DNA from 2 places in the Streptomyces sp. NPDC058619 genome. Region 2 is predicted to be linked to the other one. Evidence: riboswitches for the same ligand, from Rfam matches in the RefSeq annotation. Region 2 holds a riboswitch; the other holds the start of a gene.
What was found. A riboswitch is a leader RNA that binds a small molecule or an ion and turns the genes downstream of it on or off. The one in region 2 is predicted to bind ZMP and ZTP.
Positions count from the first base shown of each region.

Region 1: linked by a shared signal. The riboswitch ahead of ACFWTC_RS11670 (bifunctional 5,10-methylenetetrahydrofolate dehydrogenase/5,10-methenyltetrahydrofolate cyclohydrolase) and the one ahead of glyA (serine hydroxymethyltransferase) in region 2 are both predicted to bind ZMP and ZTP.

Region 1 covers NZ_JBHXQN010000009.1:22,115-27,897, forward strand. The annotation lists gene ACFWTC_RS11660 (NAD(P)/FAD-dependent oxidoreductase) at 1-339, shown strand, start outside; gene ACFWTC_RS11665 (MAB_1171c family putative transporter) at 336-1,532, shown strand; gene ACFWTC_RS11670 (bifunctional 5,10-methylenetetrahydrofolate dehydrogenase/5,10-methenyltetrahydrofolate cyclohydrolase) at 1,624-2,469, opposite strand; ZMP/ZTP riboswitch at 2,531-2,624, opposite strand; gene ACFWTC_RS11675 (class I SAM-dependent methyltransferase) at 2,682-3,443, shown strand; gene ACFWTC_RS11680 (RNA polymerase sigma factor) at 3,659-5,245, shown strand; gene ACFWTC_RS11685 (hypothetical protein) at 5,233-5,783, opposite strand, start outside.
Region 2 covers NZ_JBHXQN010000001.1:123,430-129,212, reverse strand. The annotation lists gene ACFWTC_RS00635 (hypothetical protein) at 1-775, opposite strand, end outside; gene ACFWTC_RS00630 (hypothetical protein) at 888-1,187, shown strand; gene ACFWTC_RS00625 (glutathionylspermidine synthase family protein) at 1,201-2,403, shown strand; gene rocD (ornithine--oxo-acid transaminase) at 2,486-3,691, opposite strand; ZMP/ZTP riboswitch at 3,811-3,901, shown strand; gene glyA (serine hydroxymethyltransferase) at 3,936-5,204, shown strand; gene trpS (tryptophan--tRNA ligase) at 5,434-5,783, shown strand, end outside.

The DNA of each region.
Region 1 (5,783 bases), on a different contig from region 2:
CCGTCGGTGGTGTGGCAGGTCCTGCGGGCCTCGGAGCGGGGCGCGCTGAAGGCTCCGCCGCTGACCGCGGCCGAACGCACGGTCGCCGGGCTCGACCGCGAGGCCGCAGGGCCCCGGGGTACCGGGAACACGGCGGGACCGGCGGCCGGACCGGCGGCGGGCTCGACGGCGGCGGCCGCACCGGTGGCGGGCTCGACGGCCGGGGCCCTGCACACCGTCGGTGGCGCCGCCGCAGCCGTGCACACCGCCGCCACCGGGCCCGTTCCGGATCCCGAACCCGGGGCGGGTGAGGCGGCCGGTCAAGCGGGCCCCGCCGACCCCGTCGGCCGGGCCCGATGACGGACGGTGTCATCCTCTACGCGCCGGGCGCGGTGCTGAGCCTGGTCCTGCTCGTCAAGCTGCCGACGCTGCGCCGCGGCTGGGACCAGCCGCTGATGCGGGCCGTGTGCGCGCTGCTGCTGGTCGGCTGCCTGGTCATGGTCCTCGCGGCGCCGCCGACGATCGCCGCGGTCAACCGCCTCACCGGCGTGGTCAACTTCTCGGCCCCGCTGGTGTTCGGCACGCTGACCGCCTTCTCCGGGTCGTGCGTCGTCCTGGTGCTGCACTGGGCCGGCGGTCCGCCGGCCGCGGTGCGGCGGGCCACCCGGCTGACGGTGGCCGTGTTCGGCACCGTCACCCTGCTGATCGTCGTCCTGTTCGTGATCGGCGACGCGCCGGTGGAACGGCTCCGGGACCTGGACACGTACTACGCCAACACCCCGTGGATCCGGGAGATGATCGTCTGCTACCTGCTGGCGCACACCGTGGGCACCTCGGCGCTGACCGGGCTGTGCGGGATGTGGCTGCGGCACGCCGACCCCTCGCTGCGCCCGCTGCGCACCGGCCTGGCCCTGATCGTGCTGGGCGGGCTGCTGGACCTCGGCTACAACGCGGCGAAGTGGGCGGCGCTCTGCGCCCGCTGGACCGGCCGCGACTGGGACCGGCTGTCCACGGACCTGGCGCCGCCGCTGGCCTCGGCGGCGGCCCTGATGGTGGGCTCCGGCTTCATCGTGCCGCTGATCGGCGGGTCGGCGGCCTGGCGGGACTTCAGCCAGTACCGGCGGCTGCACCCGCTGTGGAAGGAGCTGCGCGGGTTCGCCGCGTCCCAGGTCCGGACGGTCCCCATGAACTGGTGGTCACCGGTCGGCATCCGCCTGATCCACCGGGAGTCCGTGATCGACGACGGGATCCTGGCCCTCGCACGCTGGTTCGATCCCGCCGTCCGGTGCGCCGCGTACCGGGCCGCGCGCGCCCAGGGCCTAGGCGAGGAGCGGGCCGCCGTCGTCGCGGACGCGGCGGTGCTCGCCGCCGCCTGCCGCGGCCGGGCCGCCGGGGAGGACCCGCCCCCGGAGCCGTACCGGCTGGACTGCCAGGCCCTGACCGACCTGGCGCGCGAGTTCCGCTGCTCCCCCGTCGTCGCGGCCGCCCGGGGGCGCGGCGGCGCCGCGCAGGGGCGCCCGGGGGGCGTCAGGCCGCCCCGGGCGCCCCCGTGAGCGCCCCGCCCGCGGGGGTTACCCCCGGATACGGAACGCCCCGGACCGAAGGGCCCGGGGCGTTCGCCGTGCGCGGTGCGCGCGGAGGGGGTCAGAGGTCCGCGAGGTCCAGCCCGGCCTGCTCGGCGGCCGCCCGTACGGTCTGCTCCAGCAGGACGGCGATGGTCATCGGGCCGACCCCGCCGGGCACCGGGGTGATCAGCGAGGCGCGGGCGGCGGCCGACTCGAAGTGGACGTCGCCGACGTTGCCCTCGTTGTACCCGGCGTCCAGGACCACGGCGCCCGGCTTGATGTCCTCGCCCCGGATGAACTCGGCCTTGCCGACGGCGGCGACCAGCACGTCCGCCTGGCGCACGATCGACGGGAGGTCGACGGTGCGGGAGTGGCAGTAGGTGACGGTGGCGTGGCGCTCCAGCAGCAGCATCCCGGCCGGCTTGCCGAGGATCGCGCTGCGGCCGACGACGACGGCGTGCTTGCCGGTGAGGTCGACGTCGTAGGCCTCCAGCAGGCGCATGATGCCGCCGGGGGTGCAGGAGTCGAAGCCCGGCAGGCCGAAACCCATGGCGGCGAAGGAGTGCATGGTGACCCCGTCGACGTCCTTGCCGGGGGCGATGGCCTCGAAGGCGGCGCGCTCGTCGATGTGGTGCGGGACGGGGTGTTGGAGCAGGATGCCGCTGACCTCCGGGTCCGCGGAGAGCGCGGTGAGGGCGGCCACCAGCTCCTCGGTGGTGGTCTCGGCCGGCAGCTCCACGTGGCGGGAGGTGATGCCGGCCTTGGCACAGCGTTTCTGCTTCATGCGGACGTACGTCACCGACGCGGGGTCCTCGCCGACCAGCACGGTCGCGAGGCAGGGCGCGGTGCCGGTGCGGCCGGTGATCGCGGCCGCGAGTTCGGCGGTCCGCTCCGAGATGCGGCGGGCGAGTGCGGTGCCGTCCATGAGCTGGGCACCGGCGGTCTGGGCAGTCGTCACGGGGTCTCCTGAACGTCGCTGCGGGATAGCGGTTCGCCCAGGCGCGCGGCAGTCGGCGTACACGCGTACGCCGGGCCGCTCCCCGGTGGTGATCCACCCGAACGCCAGTCACGGCCCGCCGCCCACTGTAGTCGACATATCCGGTGGTTACCCGGTCCGAGGCCTGGGACGATCGAGGCATGACGCGCACTTTCGACCATCTTGTCGCCGAGGCCGAATCCGTCTCTGTGGACGGCTGGGACTTCTCGTGGCTCGACGGCAGGGCCACGGAACAGCGCCCCTCCTGGGGCTACCAGCGGCTCCTGTGCGAGCGGCTGGCCGGCGTGGGGTCCGTCCTCGACATCCAGACCGGCGGCGGCGAGGTGCTCGCCGGGGCCGGTCCCCTGCCCCCGCTGACGGTCGCCACCGAGTCCTGGCCGCCCAACATCGAGAAGGCGACCCGGCTGCTGCACCCGCTGGGCGCGGCGGTGGTCGCGGACGCCGACGAGCCGCCGCTGCCCTTCGGCGACGAGGCCTTCGAGCTGGTGACCAGCCGGCATCCGGTGACCGTGTGGTGGGAAGAGATCGCGCGGGTCCTGCGGCCGGGCGGCGCGTACCTCTCCCAGCAGGTCGGTCCGGCGAGCGTCTTCGAGCTCGTCGAGTTCTTCCTCGGCCCGCAGCCGGAGCGGGTCCGGCGCGGCCGGCACCCCGACGACGCGGTCGCCGCGGCCGCCGGGGCGGGCCTGGAAGTCGTCGAGCTGCGCTCCGAGCGGCTGCGGACGGAGTTCCACGACATCGGAGCCGTGATCTACTTTCTGAGGAAGGTGATCTGGATGGTGCCCGGCTTCACGGTCGGGCAGTACCGGGACCGCTTGCGCGAGCTGCACGAACAGATCGAAAGCGACGGCCCGTTCGTCGCGCAGACCGCCCGATTCCTGATCGAAGCCCGCAAAACGGGCTGACGAAATGGGCGGACGGATCCACGCCGGATCGGTTGCGCGGCCACAGCGTGGCGCAGGTCACTCAATTCAGCGCGTAACGAATCGACTCGGGCATGCGATGAACCGACAGGTGTCCTCGCGCGGCCCCGGAATACAGACCCCCCTCGGGTCTGTTTCCCGAGTTCGCGCGATGATGTCCCGCCCACCCCTTATTTGTTCGCAACGAGAGGCTCCTTGTGTCGCTCAGCCCGTCCCGTACGTTCCCTCCGGAGATCGCCGAATCGGAGGCCCTCGTCGCGCTCGTCGAGCGCGGCCGCGAGCAGGGTCACATCAACGGTGACGACGTGCGCCAGGCCTTCGAGGCCGGTCGCATCCCGGTGGACCAGTGGAAGCGGGTCCTGCGCAGCCTGAACCAGGTTCTGGACGAGGAGGGTGTCGCCCTTCACGTCAGCGCGGCCCCCGCCACCAAGGCCGCGGCCAAGAAGCCCCGCAAGGCGGCCGCCGCCCCGGCACGCGCCGTGACCAAGAAGGCGGCGGCTCCGCCCCGCCCCATCGGCGCGCGCAAGACCTCGGCCAGCGCGGCCGCGGCCACCGCTGCGGCGATATCCGCTTCGCCGGCCGCCGCGACCGAGGACGAGGTGACGGCGGACGCCGCCGCCGAGCCGAAGAAGCGCACGGTCAAGAAGACCGCCGCCAAGAAGACGGCCGTGAAGAAGACGGCCGCGGCCGCCAAGAAGACCGGTGCCAAGGACGCCGACGAGGGCGAGACCCCCGCCGTCGGCGAGGACTGGGCGGCCGAGGACCCCGCCGACGAGGCCGAGGAGGAGACCCCCAAGCCCGGCGGCACCGCGGGCTTCGTCCTGTCCGACGACGACGAGGACGACGCCCCGGCGCAGACGGTCATGGTGGCCGGTGCCACCGCCGACCCCGTCAAGGACTACCTGAAGCTGATCGGCAAGGTGCCGCTCCTCAACGCCGAGCAGGAGGTCGAGCTCGCCAAGCGCATCGAGGCGGGCCTGTTCTCCGAGTACAAGCTCGAAGAGGAGGAGGACCACAAGCCCGCCTTCAAGCGCGAGCTGGAGATCCTCGTCGCGGACGGCCGCCGGGCGAAGAACCACCTGCTGGAGGCCAACCTCCGCCTCGTGGTCTCCCTCGCCAAGCGCTACACCGGCCGCGGCATGCTCTTCCTGGACCTGATCCAGGAAGGCAACGTCGGTCTGATCCGCGCCGTTGAGAAGTTCGACTACACCAAGGGCTTCAAGTTCTCCACGTACGCGACCTGGTGGATCCGGCAGGCGATCACGCGTGCCATGGCCGACCAGTCGCGCACGATCCGCATCCCCGTGCACATGGTCGAGATCATCAACAAGCTCGCCCGCGTGCAGCGCCAGATGCTCCAGGACCTGGGCCGCGAGCCCACTCCGGAGGAGCTGGGCAAGGAACTGGACATGACCCCCGAGAAGGTCATCGAGGTCCAGAAGTACGGCCGTGAGCCGATCTCCCTGCACACCCCCCTGGGTGAGGAGGGCGACAGCGAGTTCGGTGACCTCATCGAGGACTCCGAGGCGGTCGTGCCCGCGGACGCGGTGTCCTTCACGTTCCTCCAGGAGCAGCTCCAGTCGATCCTGGGCACGCTCTCGGAGCGCGAGGCGGGCGTGGTCTCCATGCGCTACGGCCTCAACGACGGCCAGCCGAAGACGCTGGACGAGATCGGCCGCGTGTACGGGGTCACCCGTGAGCGCATCCGCCAGATCGAGTCCAAGACCATGTCGAAGCTGCGCCACCCGTCGCGCTCGCAGGTGCTGCGCGACTACCTCGACTGAGTCGGCCCGGCCTCCCGGGCCAGCCGGAACACCGGCCCCCGGGGGGTGAACGGCAGGGAGGCGCCCTGCGGAACCAGGAAGGCGTGCTCGCGCCGGATCCGCAGGGTGTCGCACTGTCCGTCCGTGATCACCAGCACCGGGGCGCCGGGCGGGAAGTCCTCCGCCCGCTGCAGCAGGTCCATCGCCGGCTGCAGGGCGGTGCCGCCGCGTCCCCGGACCCGTACCCGGCCCGCGATGTCGGTCGGGGGCAGATAGCCCGCGTCGTACGGCGCCGCGTCGCAGAAGACGACGCGTGCCGCCGGTACGTCGCGGGCTTCCGCGTACGAGGCGATCGCGCCGAGCGCCTTGCCGAGCAGGCCGGCGTTCATCGACGCCGACGTGTCGAGCACCACCCCGAAGGTGCAGCGGGCGACCTCCTCGGGCGGGAAGTACCGGCCCGCGCGGGGAATGTCCGGGGTCGAGGCCTGGCGGCGTGCCGGGCGCGCGTAGGACCGTACGGCCACGGGGCGGGGTACGTACGCGTCGAACCAGCGGGCGA
Region 2 (5,783 bases):
CCGCCACCGCCACCGTGAAGCCCAGGACGGCGAGCCAGGCCAGGCCGTCGCGGGTGCGGTCGCCCAGCCACACCACCCCCACCAGCGCGGGACCGATCGTCTCGCCGAGCACCAGGCCGGCCGTCGCCGCCGTGACCGAGCCGCGCTGGAGCGCCGAGGTCAGCAGCAGGAAGCCCGCGGCGCCGCCCAGGAGCAGCGCGTACAGCGCCGGGTTGGCGAGCTCGCTCCACGAGAAGCCGTCGATCAGGCGGACGGCCACCTCCACCACCCCGAAGCCGGTTCCCGCGGCCAGGCCGAGGGTCAGCGCCCGGGGCCCGTCCGGGAGCCGTCCGGCGGCCGCGCCGACGAGCAGCACCAGTACCGCCACGCCGAGCAGCCCGTACCTCAGCGCGTCGGAGCCGGTCCCCGAGCCCTCCTCTCCGGAGGCCAGCCCGAGCATCAGAAGCCCCGCGCACACCACCCCCACCGCGACCCACTCGGTCCGGGACAGCCGGACCCCCATCAGCCGCGCCGCGACCACCGCCGTCACGGCGAGGCTGGCGGCCAGCGCGGCCCCCACCGCGTAGATCGGGACGTGGCGCAGGGCGATGATCTGGAGGACGAAGCCGACTCCGTCCAGTCCCAGACCGGCCACGTACCGCCACTGCCGTACGGCCCGCAGGAACAGTGCCGGGTCGACGCCGGACCCGGTCCCCGGCTCCGCCGCCCGCGCCGCGACCGCCTGGAGGACCGAGGCCGTACCGAAACACAGCGCGGCCCCGAGCGCACAAATCATCCCAATCAGCACGAATTGACTGTAGGTCACAGATCGCACGGCGGCCGGATTCCATCCCCCGGGGGGCCCGCTCTACTCTGTCGGCAGTACGCCACCCAGGGGGAGCAGCCACATGGACAGCAGCAGCACCAACCAGCGCCGCATGCGCTCCGGCGTCGTCGCCCTCGGCGGCATGGGCCTCCTCGCGGCCACGCTCGTGGCCTGCGGGAGCAGCGACGAGCCCGACAAGCGGTGCGCGTCCCGCTCCACGCTGGAGAAGCTGAACAACAAGGAGTGCAAGAGCGGCGGCCGCGGCGCGTACTACTACGGCGGCTCCGTCGTCGCCGGCAAGGTCTCCGGCGGCAGCTTCGACAAGTCGGCCGTCACCCGCGGCGGCATCGGCGGCAGCAAGTCCGGAACCAGCGGCGGCTGAGGAACCCAGAACCATGAAGCGGCACACCATCGAACCCCGCCCCGACTGGCAGAAGACCGTCGAGGAGCAGGGGCTGATCTACCCCCTCACGCGCTACCCCGACGACTCGCTGCGCCCCTACTGGGACGAGAGCGCGTACTACTCCTTCACGCTCCCCGAGGTGGAGGCGCTGGAGAACGTCGTCGAGGAACTGCACGCCATGTGCCTGGCGGCGGCCGCGCACATCGTCGAGAACGACCGCTTCGCCGACCTCGGCATCACGGACCCGAAGGTGGCCGCGCTGGTCGCCGAGTCCTGGCGCCGCCGCGCCGACCAGCCGTCCCTCTACGGACGCTTCGACCTGCGCTACGACGGCGCCGGCGGCCCGGCCAAGATGCTGGAGTACAACGCCGACACCCCCACCTCCCTGGTGGAGGCGGCCAGCCCGCAGTGGTTCTGGATGGAGGAGCGGTTCCCCGGCGCCGACCAGTGGAACTCCCTCCACGAGCGGCTCGTCGAGGCCTGGCGCCGGCAGGCGGAGCTGCTGCCGCCCGGCCCGCTGCACTTCGCGCACTCCGAGACCGACGAGCTCGGCGAGGACCTGATGACGGTCGCCTACCTCCAGGAGACCGCCGAACAGGCCGGCATCGACACCCAGGCGCTGTCCGTCGAGCAGATCGGCTGGGACAGCCTGTCCGGCCGGTTCGTGGACGAGAAGCTCCGCTTCATCCGCAGCTGCTTCAAGCTGTACCCGTGGGAGTGGCTGGCCGCCGACGAGTTCGGCCCGCAGGTCCTCGGCACCTACGACCACGGCGGCGGCACCGGCAGCACCTGCTGGATCGAGCCGGCGTGGAAGATGCTGCTCTCCAACAAGGCGCTGCTCGCGGTCCTGTGGGAGCTGTTCCCGGAGCACCCGAACCTGCTGCCCGCCTACCTCGACGGCCCCCGCGAGCTGGCCGGACCCGGATCGGGCGGGTACGTGGCCAAGCCGCTGCTCGGCCGCGAGGGCGCCGGGGTCACCCTCCACGTGCCGGGCGGGGGCGGGGAGCCCTTCGTACCGGAGGAGGGGGAGCGGTACTGCTTCCAGGGCCTGGCCCCGCTGCCCGACTTCGACGGCAACCGGGTGGTGCTCGGCGCGTGGGTCGTCGAGGACGAGGCGGCGGGACTCGGCATCCGCGAATCCGCGGGGCCGGTCACGGACGAGTACGCCCGCTTCCTGCCCCACGTGATCCTCTGAGCGGCCGCGGCCGCGGCCGCGGCGGCCCGGCCGGTCCGGTCCGGGCCCGCCGGGCCGTCCTGGCCGGCCCGGCCGGGTCCGGCTAGGAGGAGAGGACCGACCGGAGCTGCTCCAGCCCCCAGTCCAGGTCCTCCTTGGAGATCACCAGCGGCGGGGCGATCCGGATCGTCGACCCGTGGGTGTCCTTCACCAGCACCCCCCGCTCCATCATCTTCTCGGAGATCTCCCGGCCGGTCCCGCGCGCCGGGTCGATGTCCACGCCCGCCCACAGCCCGCGCCCCCGCACGGCGGTCACCGCGCCGCCGCCGACCAGCACGTTCAGCTCCCGGTGCAGGTGGTCGCCCAGCTCGGTGGCCCGCTGCTGGTACTCGCCGGTCCGCAGCATCGCGACGACCTCCAGCGCCACTGCGCAGGCCAGCGGGTTGCCGCCGAACGTCGAGCCGTGCTCCCCGGGCCGGAACACCCCGAGCACGTCCCGGTCGGCGACGACGGCCGAGACCGGGACCACGCCGCCGCCCAGCGCCTTGCCCAGGAGGTACACGTCCGGGACGACGCCCTCGTGCTCGCACGCGAAGGTTCTGCCGGTCCGGCCGAGGCCCGACTGGATCTCGTCCGCGATGAACAGCACGTTCCGCTCGCGCGTCAGCTCCCGTACGCCCTGGAGGTAGCCCGGCGGCGGCACCAGCACCCCCGCCTCGCCCTGGATCGGCTCCAGCAGCACGGCGACGGTGTTCTCGGTGACGGCCGCGGCGAGCGCGGTGAGGTCGCCGTACGGGACGATCTCGAAGCCCGGCGTGTACGGCCCGAAGTGGTCGCGGGCGTCGTGGTCGGTGGAGAACGAGACGATCGTCGTGGTCCGCCCGTGGAAGTTGTCGGCGCAGACCACGATCTTGGCGTGCCCGTCCGGCACGCCCTTGACCTCGTACCCCCACTTGCGGGCGGTCTTCACCGCCGTCTCGACCGCCTCCGCGCCCGTGTTCATGGGCAGCACCATGTCCTTGCCGCACAGCGCGGCCAGTTCGGTACAGAAGTCGGCGAAGCGGTCGTGGTGGAAGGCGCGGGAGGTCAGCGTGACCCGCTCCAGCTGCGCGCGGGCCGCGTCGAGCAGACGGCGGTTGCCGTGGCCGAAGTTGAGCGCCGAATAGCCGGCGAGCATGTCGAGGTAGCGGCGCCCCTCCACGTCGGTCATCCACGCGCCTTCCGCGGAGGCGACGACGAGGGGCAGCGGGTGGTAGTTGTGCGCGCTGTGCGCCTCGGCGGAGCGGATGGCATCAGCAGTTGTCGACACGGGGTCTCCGATCGTCCGTCTTGCCGGGTGAGCAGGTGACGAGGGTGGCGTCACAGTCTTATCGTCGCTCGTATTGCGGACGCGGAAACCTCCCGTGCGGCGCGCCCGCTAGGGTGAGCGGCACGCACGGCGACTGGCGCACGGAGAAACGACTCCGGGGGAGTCGTGCGCGCAGATCCGCACACAGGGCCGCTCGCCTGGGCCTCGCGGGGTACCGATCCCCATCGACCCCGGAGGAGCCCGCATGTCCGCGAGCCGCCATCCCGCCCTGTCCGCGACCGACCCCGAACTGGCGTCCTTCGTCGCGGCGGAGGAAGTCCTCCAGGCGCAGACCCTGCGCCTGATCCCCAGCGAGAACTACGTGTCCGCGGCCGTCCTGGAAGCCTCCGGGACGGTGCTGCAGAACAAGTACAGCGAGGGCTACCCCGGCCGCCGCTACTACGAGGGCCAGCAGAACATCGACCGCGTCGAGGCCCTCGCCGTCGAGCGGGCCAAGGGCCTGTTCGGGGTGGACCACGCGAACGTCCAGCCGTACTCCGGCTCCCCGGCCAACCTGGCCGTCTACCTCGCCTTCGCGAAGCCCGGCGACACCGTCATGGGCATGGCCCTGCCGATGGGCGGCCACCTCACGCACGGCTGGGGCGTCTCGGCGACCGGCTCGTGGTTCCGCGGCGTCCAGTACGGCGTGCGCCCCGACACCGGGCTGATCGACTACGACGCCGTACGGGAGCTGGCGCTCGCCGAGCGGCCGAAGCTGATCTTCTGCGGCGGCACCGCGCTGCCCCGCACGATCGACTTCGCCGCCTTCGCCTCGATCGCCGAGGAGGCGGGCTCGGTCCTGGTCGCGGACGTCGCCCACATCGCGGGCCTGATCGCGGGCGGCGCGCACCCGTCCCCGGCGGACCACGCCGACGTCATCTCCACGACCACGCACAAGACCCTGCGGGGCCCGCGCGGCGCGATGCTGATGTGCCGGGAGGAGCACGCCAAGGCCATCGACAAGGCCGTCTTCCCGGGCCTCCAGGGCGGCCCGCACAACCAGACGACGGCCGGTATCGCCGTCGCCCTCCACGAGGCGGCGCAGCCCTCCTTCACGGCGTACGCGCACGCGGTCGTCGCCAACGCCAAGGTGCTGGCCGCGGCCCTGCTGGAGCGCGGCTTCGACCTGGTCTCGGGCGGCACGGACAACCACCTGATCCTGATGGACCTCACCTCGCGGGGCGTTGCGGGCAAGGTCGCCGCCAAGGCCCTCGACCGGGCGGGCATCGTCGCCAACTACAACACCGTCCCCTTCGACCCGCGCAAGCCGTTCGACCCCTCGGGGGTGCGGATCGGCACGCCGTCGCTGACCTCCCGCGGCCTGACCGCCGCGCACATGCCGGCGGTGGCGGACTGGATCTCCCGCGCGGTGGACGCCGCCGCCAAGGGCGACGAGCCTGCGCTCGGCGCGATCCGCGCGGAGGTCGCGGACCTGATGGCCGCCTTCCCGGCCCCGGGCCTGCCGTTGTCCTGACCCGCGGAGCCGTTGCCGGGGCACTGCCCCGGACCCCGCGCGGGCACGTCTCGCCGGCGTCGGCACTGCGCGGTGGCGCAACGCAAAGCGGTCGCTCGGCCGGGGCGGGATCCGGCCGCCGCGCTACCGCCCGGTACCCGTGCGGGGCCGGGCGGGGCAGCGGCGCGACCCGGGAGGTTCCGGCCAGCGGCGGACCGGAGCCCGCCCCCGCACCTGAGAGAATGGGGCCATGGCTTCTGATCGTCCTCGCGCGCTCTCCGGCATCCAGCCCACCTCCGGTTCGTTCCACCTCGGGAACTACCTCGGAGCCATCCGCCAGTACGTCGCCCTCCAGGAGACGCACGACGCCTTCTACATGGTCGTCGACCTGCACGCGATCACGATGCCGCAGGATCCCAACGACCTCCGCGCGAACACCCGGCTCTCCGCCGCGCAGCTGCTCGCCGCCGGCCTGGACCCCGAGCGCTGCACGCTCTTCATCCAGAGCCACGTGCCGGAGCACGCGCAGCTGGGCTGGGTCATGAACTGCATCACCGGCTTCGGCGAGGCCGGCCGGATGACCCAGTTCAAGGACAAGTC